DNA from 2 places in the Streptomyces sp. NPDC006430 genome. Region 1 is predicted to be linked to the other one. Evidence: riboswitches for the same ligand, from Rfam matches in the RefSeq annotation. Region 1 holds a riboswitch; the other holds the start of a gene.

Region 1 (7,597 bases):
CGCGCTTGAGCCGCATCCAGGCGATGCGGCCGGGCGAGCGGCCTTCGATGGCCTTGGCAGGGACGTCGGCTACGGACACGGGTGCGGGTGATTCCGCGCTCGTGTCATGCAGTGGTGCCGTCATCGTGGTGGGGACCCCTCTCGGCCGACGGGTTGCCGGCCCATGCCCGCCGCTGTGGCGGCGTTGGTGCGGAGTGGCGCTCGGAGTGCGTGGTGACACGCAGGACGCGTGCTGAGGTGCAAGAACTGCGGGAAGAGCTGGGCAAAGCGACAAGCGAATTGCATATGCCGAACCGGGTCTCGCAGGACTGACCGGCTCTTGGGTGGGGAGTCTTCATCGGCGCCGCGATCAGCCGCCAGACCCGCAGATGAATGGATGCGCAACCGTGATGTGAGGGTCGAGTTCCCGTTATCCGGACTTCACTGTCGCCTCAGCGGAGCAAGACAGTCCGTTCGGTACGCAATCGGACATGGCGCCCAACTCGCGGTAGGAGCACGCCTTTTGACCCCCCAAGAGCATGGAAATCCGGACAAGCCGAAGGCCGCAGGGAACGGTGGTTCCCTGCGGCCTTCGGCTTGTCCGGATTCAGCTGCCCCAGAGGCCGGGCGACCTCGATCAGTAGGCCGGGGCCTGGCCCTCGCGGTCGTAGAAGGGGCGGGTCTGGGCGCGCAGCCACATCGCGACGGGGTCGTGCTCGTCCGCGAGCGCCACCGTGCACACCGGCACGCCTTCGGGGACCGCTCCGACCGACTGCCGCATCATCTCCCGTACGGACTCCAGCGCGGGCGCGGAGGCGTCGTACAGGTCGAGCCCGACCGCGAGGTACGGCGACCCCAGCGAGGGCTGCACCCAGGCGCGGCGCAACGAGCGGACCGCGGGGGTGCGGTGCGCGTGCTGGGTCAGCAGCCCGTAGAACTGCGGGAGCTCAAGAGCGGGCTCGGACAGCCGCAACGGGCCGGCCGGCATCCGGTCGAGGCCCGTGGCGATCCGACGCAGGTCAGCCCACGGGATGCCGAGGCCGCCGCCCTGCGCGTGCGGGTTGAGCCACAGGCCCCAGCGGTCGGGGTAGAGGGCGCGGGCGATGTCCCGGCCGGTGACCACTTCGTAGCCCCGGTTCCAGCCGCTGGCGGCCAGCTCCTGGGGGGAGGTCACGCAGGGCGCGTACCCGAGGCCCTCGATCTCCATGCCGCCGTACTGGGCGTCCGGGGAGCCCGGCTGACCCTGCCAGAGCAGCATCCACAAACGGCCCTCGGCGAGGGCATGCAGCAGTGACTCGTAGCTCTCGTAGCGCCCCGGAGTCACCTGGCGCATCATGTGCTCGACCTGCCCGGCCGCGGCCGTGCCTGACGCACTCACCCGGTACCCCTCTTCGTCCGCGCGGGCGCACGGCGTACACCCGTATCTGCACTCAGCTTAAGCCGCCCTACGGAAGGTAGAAGGGGCGTACGCGCTCACGGATGAAGTCGACCACCGGGTCCTGCGCGGCGTCCAGGAGGATCAGCTGCACCGGCCAGGGCGGTGCCACGCGGGTCAGGGCCCGGCCGAGGGCGTCCATCGGCGCGTTCCGCATCTCGGGCTCCCATCCCACCAGCTGGACGCCGACGTAGAGCTCGGGCGCCCCGCCCTCGACGCTGGCGAGGCAGCGGTGGGCGGCGAGGACCACGCCGGTGGCGCGGAACTCCTCGGCGGCGGCGGTCAGGAAGTCCACCGGATCGTCCTGCCAGTCGGGCTCGTAGAGCCGGACGCGACCTCCCGTGCCGGGGCCGTCGAGCGGGGTCCGGCCCGTGCGGCACAGCTCCGCGACGGCCGGCGGGGGAAGCGGAACGCCGACGGCACCCTCCGGGTTCACCGCGATGCCGAGCTGCGGAGGCAGGCCACGGGCGAACTCGACGGCGGGTGCCACCACGAAGTCCATGCCGGGGCCGACGCAGGAGCGGAACTGGGCCTCAGAGCTGTACACCGGAACGTACGCCGCGCCGGCGATCTCCATGGTGGGCAGCACGATCGAGGCCCCGTCCGGGGCGCCACCGGCGGGCAACGGCACCCAGAGCAGGCTCCGTCCGAGCACTTCGACGATCCGCGCGCCGGCTTCCGCCTGCCCGAGCGCCGCCCCGAGCACCTGCTCCAGCTCGTTGTCCGGCCAGCCGCCGCCCTGCATCTCCGCCTCCGTTTGTGGTCGCTCTCGCTGCCTTGTTGTCAGGCCGAGGCTAGTGGGTCGCCCCGCCCCCGCTTCCCGCGGCTCCGCCCCGGCGCCGCGTCCGGTGCCCGCGCCAGCGGCGCACTCAGGCCGCGGGGGTGCCCGGAGCGCGGAAGGCGATGCGGGTGACGCGGGAGGCCGAACTGCGGTCCAGGAGGATCGCCGAGGTGCAGCCCGCAGGGAGGCGGCCCGCCTCCGCGGCGCGCAGCAGGCGGTCCACCGCCGCCCGGTGGCGGGCGAAGGCGTACGTCGACACGCCCCGGCCGCGCGCCTCCTGTCCGGCCAGGGCCTCGTCCGGGGTGGTGTCCAACAGCACCAGGTGCAGCGCCCGGCCGCGCCGCCGCGCCGCCGTGGCGAGCAGCGCCCGGACCCAGGTCTGGGTACCGCAGTCGTGGACGACCGCCGAGGCGCCGGAGCGCAGCGTCCGCCACAGGCCCCAGTAGTGCGCGATGCGGACCAGCGGCCGGTACGCGGTGTACGGCAGCAGGTCGGGCATCCGGCGCTCCCAGCGCTCGCGCACGTCCTGGGAGTCGATGCCCCTGTCCTGCGCGGCCCGTTTGATCAGGGTGCTCTTGCCGCCGCCCGGGAGGCCGGAGACCACCACGATGTCCCCCTCCGCGAAGCCGAGCCACTGCGGTCCGTGCGCCTCCCGGCCGCGTAGGTCGCGCACGAGGCCGCCGTCGAGGCACGCCCGCTGCACCGGCGCCCCGTCCGCGGCACCCGCCGCCGTTCCCGGCGCGCTAGCCATCGCGCTTCCGGTCGCCGCCAGCACTCCGAATCTCCGCACGGTGATCACCTCCCCCGAATCGGGCCGCCAGGACCCCATGCCCACTGAGTGTAAAGAGACGGTAATCCGGCAGCCCCGGTTCCGGTCCAGCGTTTCCGGGCCGCACCACCGGTCCGTAGGTACTTCCGGGCCCGCCCGCCCGATCGCCCGGACGGCGTGCAATGATGTGCGCCATCTGGACCAACTGCATACCGGCCGCTTGAATCCGCGCGGGAGAGTCCCGGCACGCCGCAAGGCCGTGCTCGGGCGCCGAAGGAGCAAGTACCTCCCTTGAATCTCTCAGGCCCCGTACCGCGTGGATGAGGCAGATCTGAAAAGCGAGCCGCGCCACCGTCCTTCGTGACGGCACCGGCGCACGCTCCACCCAAGGTGCAAGCCGACGCTCCCCGTCCGTGACGGGGACTCTCGGCGAACCTCTCAGGTTCCGATGACAGATGGGGAGGATCGTCCTCGTCATGTCATGCCCTGGGACCCGGGAGCCACACCCATGAGCACTGCCCCCCGCCTGACCGCCCTCGATGCGCTGCACCGTTCGCTCGGTGCGACCATGACCGATTTCGCGGGCTGGGACATGCCCCTGCGGTACGGCAGCGAGCGCGACGAGCACAACGCCGTACGGACCAAGGCCGGTCTCTTCGACCTGTCCCACATGGGCGAGATCACGCTCACCGGCCCGGAGGCCGTCAAGGCCCTGGACTACGCGCTGGTCGGCAACATCTCCACCGTCGGTGTCGGCCGCGCCCGCTACACGCACATCTGCCAGGAGGACGGCGGGATCGTCGACGACCTGATCGTCTACCGCCTGGGCGAGACCGAGTACATGGTCGTCGCGAACGCCTCCAACGCCCAGGTCGTCCTGGACGCCCTCACCGAGCGCGCCGCCGGCTTCGACACCGAGGTCCGCGACGACCGTGACGCGTACGCGCTGATCGCCGTGCAGGGCCCGGAGTCCCCCGGCATCCTCGCCTCCCTCACCGACGCCGACCTGGACGGGCTGAAGTACTACGCCGGCCTGCCGGGCACGGTCGCGGGCGTGCCCGCGCTGATCGCGCGTACGGGCTACACCGGTGAGGACGGCTTCGAGCTGTTCGTCGCCCCCGAGCACGCCGTCGAGCTGTGGCAGGCGCTGACCAAGGCCGGCGAGGGCGTCGGCCTGGTGCCGGCAGGCCTGTCCTGCCGGGACACCCTGCGCCTGGAGGCGGGCATGCCGCTGTACGGGCACGAGCTGAGCACCTCCCTCACCCCCTTCGACGCGGGGCTGGGCCGGGTCGTGAAGTTCGAGAAGGAGGGCGAGTTCGTGGGCCGCGCCGCCCTGGAGGCCGCCGCCGAGCGCGCCGCGACGAACCCGCCGCGCAAGCTGGTCGGTCTGATCGCCGAGGGCCGCCGCGTCCCGCGCGCCGGGTTCCCCGTCGTCGCCGACGGACAGGTCATCGGTGAGGTCACCTCCGGCGCCCCGTCCCCGACGCTGGGCAAGCCGATCGCGATGGCCTACGTGGACGCGGCGCACGCCGCGCCCGGCACCTCCGGCGTGGGCGTGGACATTCGCGGTACGCATGAGCCGTACGAGGTCGTGGCCCTGCCGTTCTACAAGCGGCAGAAGTAACACCCGTACGCCGTTCCGGCCGTCTCAGTACGCAAGACCACTGTTCGTATTCACTCCCCCGCATCCAGGAGAATCAGGTCATGAGCAACCCCCAGCAGCTGCGTTACAGCAAGGAGCACGAGTGGCTGTCGGACGCCGAGAACGGCGTCGCGACGGTCGGCATCACGGAGTTCGCGGCCAACGCGCTCGGTGACGTCGTCTACGCCCAGCTCCCCGAGGTCGGCGACACCGTGACCGCGGGCGAGACCTGCGGCGAGCTGGAGTCGACCAAGTCGGTCAGCGACCTGTACTCCCCCGTCACCGGCGAGGTCGTCGAGGCCAACCAGGACGTCGTGGATGACCCGGCGCTCGTGAACACCGCCCCGTTCGAGGGTGGCTGGCTGTTCAAGGTCCGCGTCGCGGAGGAGCCGGCCGACCTGCTCTCTCCCGAGGAGTACGCCAAGCTCACCGCCGGAAACTGATCACAGGGGATCCTGATGTCTGTTCTGAACACACCCCTTCACGAGCTCGACCCGGACGTCGCCGCCGCCGTCGACGCCGAGCTCGTACGCCAGCAGTCCACCCTGGAAATGATCGCGTCGGAGAACTTCGCTCCGGTCGCCGTCATGGAGGCCCAGGGCTCGGTCCTGACCAACAAGTACGCCGAGGGCTACCCCGGCCGTCGTTACTACGGCGGCTGCGAGCACGTTGACGTGGTCGAGCAGATCGCGATCGACCGCATCAAGGCGCTGTTCGGCGCCGAGGCCGCGAACGTCCAGCCGCACTCCGGTGCGCAGGCGAACGCCGCCGCGATGTTCGCGCTGCTGAAGCCGGGCGACACGATCATGGGCCTGAACCTGGCCCACGGCGGTCACCTGACCCACGGCATGAAGATCAACTTCTCCGGCAAGCTCTACAACGTGGTCCCCTACCACGTCGACGAGACCGGCCAGGTCGACATGGCCGAGGTCGAGCGCCTCGCCAAGGAGTCCAAGCCGCAGCTGATCGTCGCCGGCTGGTCCGCCTACCCGCGCCAGCTGGACTTCGCCGCCTTCCGCCGCATCGCGGACGAGGTCGGCGCGTACCTGATGGTCGACATGGCGCACTTCGCCGGCCTGGTGGCCGCGGGCCTGCACCCGAACCCGGTGCCGTACGCCCACGTCGTCACCACCACCACGCACAAGACCCTCGGCGGTCCGCGCGGCGGTGTCATCCTGTCGACTCAGGAGCTGGCCAAGAAGATCAACTCCGCGGTCTTCCCGGGTCAGCAGGGCGGCCCGCTGGAGCACGTGATCGCGGCCAAGGCGGTCTCCTTCAAGGTGGCGGCCTCGCCCGAGTTCAAGGAGCGCCAGGAGCGCACCCTCGAAGGCGCGAAGATCCTCGCCGAGCGCCTGGTCCAGGACGACGTCAAGGCCGTGGGCGTGGACGTCCTCACCGGTGGCACCGACGTGCACCTGGTCCTGGTCGACCTGCGCAACTCCGAGCTGGACGGCCAGCAGGCCGAGGACCGCCTCCACGAGGTCGGCATCACGGTCAACCGCAACGCCATCCCGAACGACCCGCGGCCGCCGATGGTCACCTCGGGTCTGCGGATCGGTACGCCGGCCCTGGCCACCCGCGGTTTCGACGCCGAGGCCTTCACCGAGGTCGCCGAGATCATCGCGCAGGCGCTGAAGCCGACGTACGACAGCGAGGCCCTCAAGGCCCGCGTCTCCGCCCTCGCGGCGAAGTTCCCGCTGTACCCGTCCCTGTGACCGGGAGCAGCTCCCAGCCGTAGCTGGGGAAGGGTCGGGCCCGGTTCCTGTCTCCACAGGACCGGGCCCTTCTCATGGGTTGGACCTTCGGATCCGGCCGGCCCGGCGGCGCCCGTCGCCCGGGTGGTCGGCGCGGGCCGGAACGTGACCCGACCCACGCCCAACCGCAACCTCGCGCACCCGGTCGCCAGCCGAACCGTTCACCTCCCCACGTTAAGCTCGACTGTCGGACAAAATCCGAACAATCACCCCTCCTGAACCTTCCACCTCTCCTGCCCCGCCCACCCCACGAGCAGACAAGGGAGTCCGCCACCGTGGCCATCTCCGTCTTCGACCTCTTCTCCATCGGCATCGGCCCGTCCTCCTCCCACACGGTCGGCCCGATGCGGGCCGCGCGCATGTTCGTGAACCGGCTGAAGAAGGACGGCGTGCTCGCCCAGACCGCGTCGGTCCGGGCCGAGCTGTACGGCTCCCTCGGCGCAACCGGACACGGCCACGGCACCCCCAAGGCGGTGCTGTTGGGCCTGGAGGGCCACTCGCCCCGCACGGTGAACGTGGAGACGGCCGACGACGAGGTGGAGCGCATCCGCCACAGCGGTCGCCTGCGCCTGCTCGGCACCGAGATAGGGAGCGCGCACGAGATCGCCTTCGACGAGCCCTCCCAGCTGATCCTGCACCGCCGCCGGTCCCTGCCGTACCACGCGAACGGCATGACGCTCTTCGCGTACGACGCATCCGGCGCCCCGCTCCTGGAGAAGACGTACTACTCGGTCGGCGGCGGCTTCGTGGTGGACGAGGACGCGGTCGGCGAGGATCGGATCAAGCTCGACGACACCGTGCTGAAGTACCCCTTCCGCTCGGGCGACGAGATGCTCCGGCTGGCGAAGGAGACGGGCCTGTCCATCTCCTCGCTCATGCTGGAGAACGAGAAGGCCTGGCGCACGGAGGAGGAGATCCGCGAGGGCCTGCTGGAGATCTGGCGGGTCATGCAGTCCTGCGTCGCGCGCGGCATGTCCCGCGAGGGCATCCTGCCGGGCGGCCTGCGCGTCAAGCGCCGGGCGGCCTCCACGGCGCGCCAGCTGCGCACCGAGGGCGACCCGATGATGCACCGCAGCGAGTGGACGACGATCTACGCGATGGCGGTCAACGAGGAGAACGCGGCGGGCGGCCGTGTCGTGACGGCCCCCACGAACGGCGCGGCGGGCGTCCTCCCCGCGGTCCTGCACTACTACATGAACTTCGTACCGGGTGCGGACGAGGACGGCGTGGTCCGCTT
Region 2 (7,597 bases), on a different contig from region 1:
GAACCATCAACCTCAAGTGCGGGTGGAGGGTTTGCCCCCGACCCGTATGCCACCAATGCCTCCGCGGGGCAGCCGCGGCGCGAGGAGCCGTCCATGTCGGCCGAGCAGGTTTGCAGCAGGTGCGGACACCGCAGCGATGCGGCCAGCCGGTTCTGCTCCAACTGCGGCGCGCCGCTGCGGGCGGGTCTGACGCCGGAGCGTGCCTCGGAGACCACGTCCACCATCTCGATCTCGGGCCTTGAGGCCTACGAGGCCGAGGTGTCGGGGCAACAGCACGTGTCGTCCTCGCTGTCTCCCGAGGCCCAGGCCGCGGTGGAAGCCCTGCCCCCGGGTTCCGCCCTGCTGATCGTGCGGCGCGGCCCCAACTCCGGCAGCCGCTTCCTGCTGGACGGTGAGCTGACCACGGCGGGCCGGCATCCGCAGAGCGACATCTTCCTGGACGACGTCACGGTCTCCCGGCGGCATGTCGAGTTCCGCAGGAGCCAGGACGGTGGCTTCACCGTCGCCGACGTCGGCAGCCTCAACGGCACGTACGTGAACCGTGAGCCGATCGACTCGGTCGCCCTGAACAACGGCGACGAGGTGCAGATCGGCAAGTACCGACTGGTCTTCTACGCGAGCCTGAGGGGCATCTGACCCTCCCCCAGACTCCGTCCGGGGGACCCCATGGAAGGTCCCATGCTGCGCACCCCGACAGGCGGTGCCGGAAACGGCACCGCCGGCTCGGCCGGGCGGCTGGTGAGCATCGGCACGGTGCTCACCCTGCTGCGCGACGAGTTTCCCGAAGTCACGATCTCGAAGATTCGTTTCCTGGAGGCGGAGGGGCTCGTCGAGCCCAGGCGCACACCTTCCGGGTACCGCAAGTTCAGCACCGAGGACGTCGAGCGGCTGGCCCGCATCCTGCGCCTGCAGCGCGATCACTACCTGCCGTTGAAAGTCATTCGCGAGCAGCTGGACGCCCTTGCACGCGGTGAGCAGATCCGCATCCCGGCGCCCACGGCGCACGGGGATTCCGCCGATGCCGCCGGCCCCGGAGCCGTCTACGGCGAGGTCGGCCGGGAGCGGCCGACTGCGGCCCGGGTGGGTCGCGCCGAGCTGATCGCCGCGGCCGACGTGGACGAGGTACAGCTGGCGGAGTGGGAGTCGTACGGGCTGATCGGCGAGGCTCCCGGCGGCGGATTCGACCCCGAGGCGGTCACCGTGGCCCGCCTGGTGGCGGATCTGGGCCGCTTCGGGCTGGAACCGCGGCACCTGCGGGCCATGAAGGCCGCTGCGGACCGGGAGGCGGGCCTGGTGGAGCAGGTCGTCGCACCGCTGCGCCGGCACCGCAACCCGCAGACCAGAGCCCACGCCGAGGCCACGATGAAAGAGCTCGCGGGACTCTCCGTACGGCTCCACGAGGCCTTGGTGCAGACCGCTCTCGGGGTCCGTCTGCGCTGATGGCGTAGATCCCCGTCGCGGGCCCGACTACCCAAACCTGCCGGGCAGGTCCTAGGGTTACTGTGTGAACGAGCTCGACGTTGTGGGTGTCCGGGTGGAAATGCCCTCCAACCAACCGATCGTGCTCCTGCGTGAAGTGGGAGGCGACCGGTACCTCCCCATCTGGATCGGACCAGGGGAGGCGACCGCCATTGCCTTCGCGCAGCAGGGCATGGCCCCTGCCCGGCCGCTGACGCACGACCTGTTCAAGGACGTGCTGGAGGCGATCGGCGAGGAGCTCACCGAGGTCCGGATCACGGATCTGCGGGAGGGTGTCTTCTACGCGGAGCTGGTCTTTGCCAGCGGGGTCGAGGTGAGTGCGCGGCCTTCCGACGCCATAGCGCTCGCCCTGCGCACGGGGACCCCGATCTACGGCAGCGACGGGGTGCTGGACGACGCCGGAATCGCGATTCCGGACGAGCAGGAGGACGAGGTGGAGAAGTTCCGCGAGTTCCTCGACCAGATCTCCCCGGAGGACTTCGGCACCGGGCCGCAGTGAGGTGCTGACCTTGCCGTCCATCAGGCGCCGTCAGCCCATTCGACCAGCCTTTCCCGCAAAAGGGCACGCGAAACCACTCTCAGGGTGATTATCACTCGGCGTGCCGAGTGTGGCGATCGTTGACGCACCCCTGGTGACTGCCTACCTTCGAGGGGGCAGGTCAAGGACGGAGGGTCGGCGTGAGAGTCACGGGCGACGGTACGACCGGGGGCATCCCCGCACGAAGTGACGGTGGGCCGTACCCGCTCCACGGCAGTGCGGCGGGCTCCGCGCGCCGTCAGCCGGAGACGGCGCCGGTCGCACCGGGTGGTGCGGAGCCGGCACCCGAGCAGGTCGGCTACCGGGGGCCGACGGCGTGCGCCGCCGCGGGCATCACCTACCGGCAGCTCGACTACTGGGCGCGGACCGGCTTGGTCGAGCCGACCGTGCGCGCCGCGTACGGTTCCGGCACCCAGCGCCTCTACAGCTTCCGGGACGTCGTCGTCCTCAAGATCGTCAAGCGCTTCCTGGATACCGGTGTGGCGTTGCAGAACATCCGGACCGCCGTGCAGCACCTGAGGGACCGCGGTTTCTCCGACCTCGAACGCATGACGCTGATGAGCGACGGTGCCACGGTGTACGAGTGCACCTCCCCGGACCAGGTCGTGAGCCTGCTCCAGGGCGGGCAGGGCGTCTTCGGGATCGCGGTCGGCGTGGTCTGGCGCGATGTCGAGAACGCGCTGTCCCAGCTGCACGGGGAGCGGGTCGATACCGGCGAGACGGTGATCGGGCACAACCCGACGGACGAGCTGGCCGCACGGCGCAACCGAGTCGGTTGAGGCCGGTCGTCGGCCCTACCGGTGCGCGGGCCGGGTCCGGCTCTGCCGTGTAGCGCCCGGGTAGCCGTCGATTGTCAGTGGTGTGAGGCAGCATCGGTGCTGTGAGAGCCGCGCCGACCATCCTGCACCTCGACATGGACGCCTTCTACGCGTCCGTGGAGCAGGCGTCCAAGCCCAGCCTGCGGGGGAAGGCCGTGATCGTCGGCGGGCTCGGGCCGCGCGGGGTGGTCGCCACCGCTTCGTACGAGGCCAGGCGTTTCGGCGTGCATTCGGCGATGCCGATGGCCCAGGCCCGCCGGCTCTGCCCGAACGGGGCGTACCTGATCCCTCGCTTCAGCTTGTACCGGTCGGTGAGCGACGTGGTCATGGCCCTGTTGCGGGAGCTGTCTCCGCTCGTGGAGCCGCTCAGCCTCGACGAGGCCTTCGTGGACCTGGAGGCTGGCCACACCGCCTTCGATGCGGAGTCCGCGTTGGAGACGGGGAAACGACTGCGGGCCGAGATCCTGGCCAGGACCGGGCTTAGCGCGTCGGTGGGGCTGGCCGGGTCGAAGATGCTGGCGAAGGTGGCCTCCGAGGAGGCGAAACCGGACGGGCTGTTGCTGATCGAGCCGGGGACGGAGCGGGCCCTGCTCGCACCGATGTCGGTACGGACCCTGCCCGGGGTGGGACCGGCCACCGGGGAACACCTGCGGCGGGCCGGCATCACCACCGTGGGTGAGCTGGCCGAAGCCGGGGAGGACGAGCTGGTCCGGATGGTCGGGCGCTCGCACGGGGTCGGCCTCTACCGGATGGCGTTGGGGCTGGACGACCGACCCGTCGTCGCCGAGCGCGACGCGAAGTCCGTGTCGGTCGAGGACACCTTCGACGTGGACCTGCACGACCGGGTGCGGATCCGGATCGAGGTGCAGCGGCTCGCGGACCGGTGCGTGCAGAGATTGCGGGCCTCCGGGCACTCGGGTCGCACGATCGTGCTGAAGGTGCGGCGCTACGACTTCTCCACCCTGACGCGCTCCGAGACGCTCCGGGGGCCCACCGACGACCCCGCGGTGGTCCGGGAGGCGGCGGCGCGGCTCCTGGAGGCCGTGGACACCACGGGCGGGGTGCGGCTGCTGGGGGTCGGGGTGACCGGGCTGGCGGACTACACCCAGGAGGATCTCTTCGCGCAGTCCCTCGCAGCCGAGGCGGCAGCTGCACGGGGCGCGGAAGCCGAGGCACGTGCAGCGACTACCGAAGACGGCGGGGACGGCGGAGATGGCGGAGACGGCGGAGACAGTGAGGGCGGCCGGCCTGGTGCGCCCGGTGGGCCGGCAGAAGCTCGGGAGGGCGCGGGGGCAGCCGAGGGGTCCGGGGAGCCGGATCCCGCCCGGGAGCGCCGTTGGGCGGCCGGGAGTGACGTACTCCACGCCGTCTACGGCCCGGGGTGGGTGCAGGGCAGTGGAGTGGGGAGGGTGACCGTGCGGTTCGAGCAGCCCGGATCGCCGCCCGGCCGGGTGCGTACCTTCCGGGTGGAGGACCCCGACCTGGAGCCGTCCGATCCGCTGCCGCTCGTAGGGAGGACCGTGCCGGAGGGCTGAGCGGATTGCGTCCGGGTGACGGTCATCCGCCCGCGAGGCCGCCCGGACCTACCCGGACGCGCTCAGGTGGTGGTGTCCTCGCCGTTCGCCAGGTGGCCGAAGTCGCGCTGGATGTCCGACGGGAGGGAGACGTCCAGACCGTAGTGGTGGTAGAGCTGGAGTTCCTGTTCGGGCGAGAGGTGACGGCCGACGCCGAAGTCCGGGGCGTCTTTGATGAGGGAACGCTCGAAGGGGACCCGCAGCGTGTCGTCGACCACCTCGCTCGGTTCCAGCGGGACGAACGCGTCCCGACCGAACAGGCCCGTCCGGACGGCGGCCCATTCGGGCACGCCCGTGGCATCGTCGAGGTAGACCTCGTCGACGGTGCCGATCTTGGTTCCGTTGCGGTCGAACGCCTTGCGGCCGATCAGGCTGCGCGGATCGATGTCGGTCTGCACGGTCCCTCCACATGGTCGCAACTCCTCCGTAATGACAACAAAAGTGCATTTCCGCGGAGGGGGCCACTCGAGGGAGGCCCCGGAACCTCGCTGGTAGGCTGGGTGGTGGCTGTTGACCCTGTGCGGGAGAGTCCTCCGAGTGAGCGTGACGGAGGCGCCGAAGGAGCAAATCCTCCCCGGAATCTCTCAGGCATACGTACCGCACGTGACGAGGCCACTCTGGAAAGCAGGGGCGGGTACCGGGCGCACAGTGCCGGTTCCCCTCCTCACCGACGGTGAAAGCCGGACCGCGCGGGCGACCCCGCGAGGCCCGGTGAAGCTCTCAGGTTGAGATGACAGAGGGGGAGGCCGTCCGGGTGCCCGCGCCGTGGTGCCCCTCGCAGGTCGTACGACCCAGGAGGCCTCCGTACATGACCGCCAACCGCATTCCGCTCTCCCAGCTGGAGCGAGGCATCCCCTTCGAGCAGCGCCACATCGGCCCTGATGCCGAGGCGCAGGCCAAGATGCTCGCCCACGTGGGCTACGGCTCGCTGGACGAACTGACCGCCGCCGCGGTCCCGGATGTGATCAAGAGCGCCGAGGCGCTGAACCTGCCCGAGGCGCGGACCGAGGCCGAGGTGCTGGCCGAGCTGCGCTCGCTCGCCGACCGCAACCAGGTCCTGTCGTCGATGATCGGTCTCGGCTACTACGGGACCTTCACCCCGCCGGTGATCCTGCGCAACGTCATGGAGAACCCGGCCTGGTACACCGCTTACACGCCGTACCAGCCGGAGATCTCGCAGGGCCGCCTTGAGGCGCTCCTCAACTTCCAGACCGTCGTCGCCGACCTGACGGGCCTGCCGACCTCCGGTGCCTCCCTGCTCGACGAGGGCACCGCCGCCGCCGAGGCCATGACGCTGGCCCGCCGCGTGGGCAAGGCCAAGGGCAACGTCTTCCTCGTCGACGCCGACGCGCTGCCGCAGACCATCGCGGTGATCGAGACCCGTGCCGAGCCGAGCGGCATCGAGGTCGTCGTCGCCGACCTGTCCGCCGGCATCCCGGCCGAGATCGCCGAGCGCGGCATCTACGGCGTGCTGCTCCAGTACCCGGGCGCCTCCGGTGCCGTACGGGACATCAAGCCGGTCATCGACCAGGCCCACGAGCTCGGCGCGATCGTCGCCGTCTCCGCCGACCTGCTCGCCCTGACCCTGCTGACCTCTCCAGGCGCCCTCGGCGCGGACATCGCGGTCGGCACCACCCAGCGCTTCGGCGTCCCGATGGGCTTCGGCGGCCCGCACGCCGGCTACATGGCCGTCCAGGACAAGCACGCCCGCTCGCTGCCCGGCCGCCTCGTCGGCGTCTCCGTGGACGCGGACGGCAACAAGGCGTACCGCCTGGCGCTGCAGACCCGTGAGCAGCACATCCGCCGTGAGAAGGCCACCAGCAACATCTGCACCGCGCAGGTGCTGCTCGCCGTCATGGCCGGCATGTACGCCGTCTACCACGGCCCCGACGGTCTGCGGACGATCGCCCGCCGCACGCACCGCTACGCGGCGCTGCTGGCGGCCGGTCTGACGGCCGGCGGGATCGAGCTCGTGCACGGCAGCTACTTCGACACCCTCACCGCGCGCGTCCCGGGCCGGGCCGCCGAGGTCGTCGCCGCCGCCCGCGAGGGCGGGGTCAACCTGTTCCAGGTCGACGCCGACCACGTCGCGGTCTCCTGCGACGAGACGACCCTGCGCGCCCACGTCGAGGCCGTCTGGGCCGCCTTCGGCGTCAACGCGGACATCGAGGCGCTCGACGGGACCACCGCCGACGCGCTGCCCGAGGGCCTGCTGCGCTCGGACGCTTACCTGACCCACCCGGTCTTCCACCAGCACCGCAGCGAGACCGCGATGCTGCGCTACCTGCGCAAGCTGGCGGACAAGGACTACGCGCTGGACCGCGGCATGATCCCGCTGGGCTCCTGCACCATGAAGCTCAACGCGACCACCGAGATGGAGCCGGTCACCTGGCCCGAATTCGGCCAGCTGCACCCGTTCGCTCCGGTCGAGCAGGCCGAGGGGTACCTCACGCTCATCAACGAGCTGGAGGAACGTCTCTGCGAGGTCACCGGCTACGACAAGGTCTCCATCCAGCCCAACGCCGGCTCCCAGGGTGAGCTCGCCGGCCTGCTGGCCGTGCGCGCCTACCACCGTGCGAACGGCGACGAACAGCGCACCATCTGCCTCATCCCGTCCTCCGCGCACGGCACCAACGCCGCCAGCGCCGTGATGGCCGGCATGAAGGTGGTCGTCGTCAAGACCGCCGACGACGGCGAGGTGGACACGGACGACCTGCGCGCCAAGATCGAGCAGTACCGCAACGAGCTCGCCGTGCTGATGATCACGTACCCCTCGACGCACGGTGTCTTCGAGGAGCACGTCGCCGACATCTGCGCCCAGGTGCACGATGCGGGCGGCCAGGTCTACGTGGACGGCGCCAACCTCAACGCCCTGGTGGGCCTGGCCAAGCCGGGTCACTTCGGCGGCGACGTCTCGCACCTGAACCTGCACAAGACCTTCTGCATCCCGCACGGCGGCGGCGGTCCGGGCGTCGGCCCGGTCGGTGTCCGGGCCCACCTGGCTCCGTACCTGCCGAACCACCCGCTGCAGCCGACCGCGGGCCCCGAGACGGGCGTCGGCCCGATCTCCGCGGCCCCCTGGGGTTCGGCCGGCATCCTGCCGATCTCCTGGTCGTACGTGCGCCTCATGGGTGGCGAGGGCCTCAAGCGCGCCACCCAGGTGGCCGTGCTCGGCGCCAACTACATCG

Evidence for each region. A riboswitch is a leader RNA that binds a small molecule or an ion and turns the genes downstream of it on or off. The one in region 1 is predicted to bind glycine.
Region 2: another riboswitch for glycine. It lies ahead of gcvP (aminomethyl-transferring glycine dehydrogenase); the one in region 1 lies ahead of gcvT (glycine cleavage system aminomethyltransferase GcvT).

The regions. Positions count from the first base shown of each region.
Region 1 is NZ_JBEXQA010000008.1:143,836-151,432, reverse strand. Features, by position in the region: gene ABZZ20_RS15005 (ABC transporter permease) at 1-124, opposite strand, end outside; gene ABZZ20_RS15000 (enhanced serine sensitivity protein SseB C-terminal domain-containing protein) at 617-1,357, opposite strand; gene ABZZ20_RS14995 (enhanced serine sensitivity protein SseB) at 1,425-2,159, opposite strand; gene ABZZ20_RS14990 (AAA family ATPase) at 2,284-2,985, opposite strand; glycine riboswitch at 3,186-3,289, shown strand; gene gcvT (glycine cleavage system aminomethyltransferase GcvT) at 3,473-4,588, shown strand; gene gcvH (glycine cleavage system protein GcvH) at 4,669-5,049, shown strand; gene glyA (serine hydroxymethyltransferase) at 5,065-6,321, shown strand; gene ABZZ20_RS14970 (L-serine ammonia-lyase) at 6,636-7,597, shown strand, end outside.
Region 2 is NZ_JBEXQA010000001.1:6,249-13,845, forward strand. Features, by position in the region: gene ABZZ20_RS00035 (FHA domain-containing protein) at 94-636, shown strand; gene ABZZ20_RS00040 (MerR family transcriptional regulator) at 679-1,440, shown strand; gene ABZZ20_RS00045 (bifunctional nuclease family protein) at 1,505-1,978, shown strand; gene ABZZ20_RS00050 (MerR family transcriptional regulator) at 2,158-2,796, shown strand; gene ABZZ20_RS00055 (DNA polymerase IV) at 2,898-4,370, shown strand; gene ABZZ20_RS00060 (PRC-barrel domain-containing protein) at 4,433-4,807, opposite strand; glycine riboswitch at 4,921-5,019, shown strand; gene gcvP (aminomethyl-transferring glycine dehydrogenase) at 5,218-7,597, shown strand, end outside.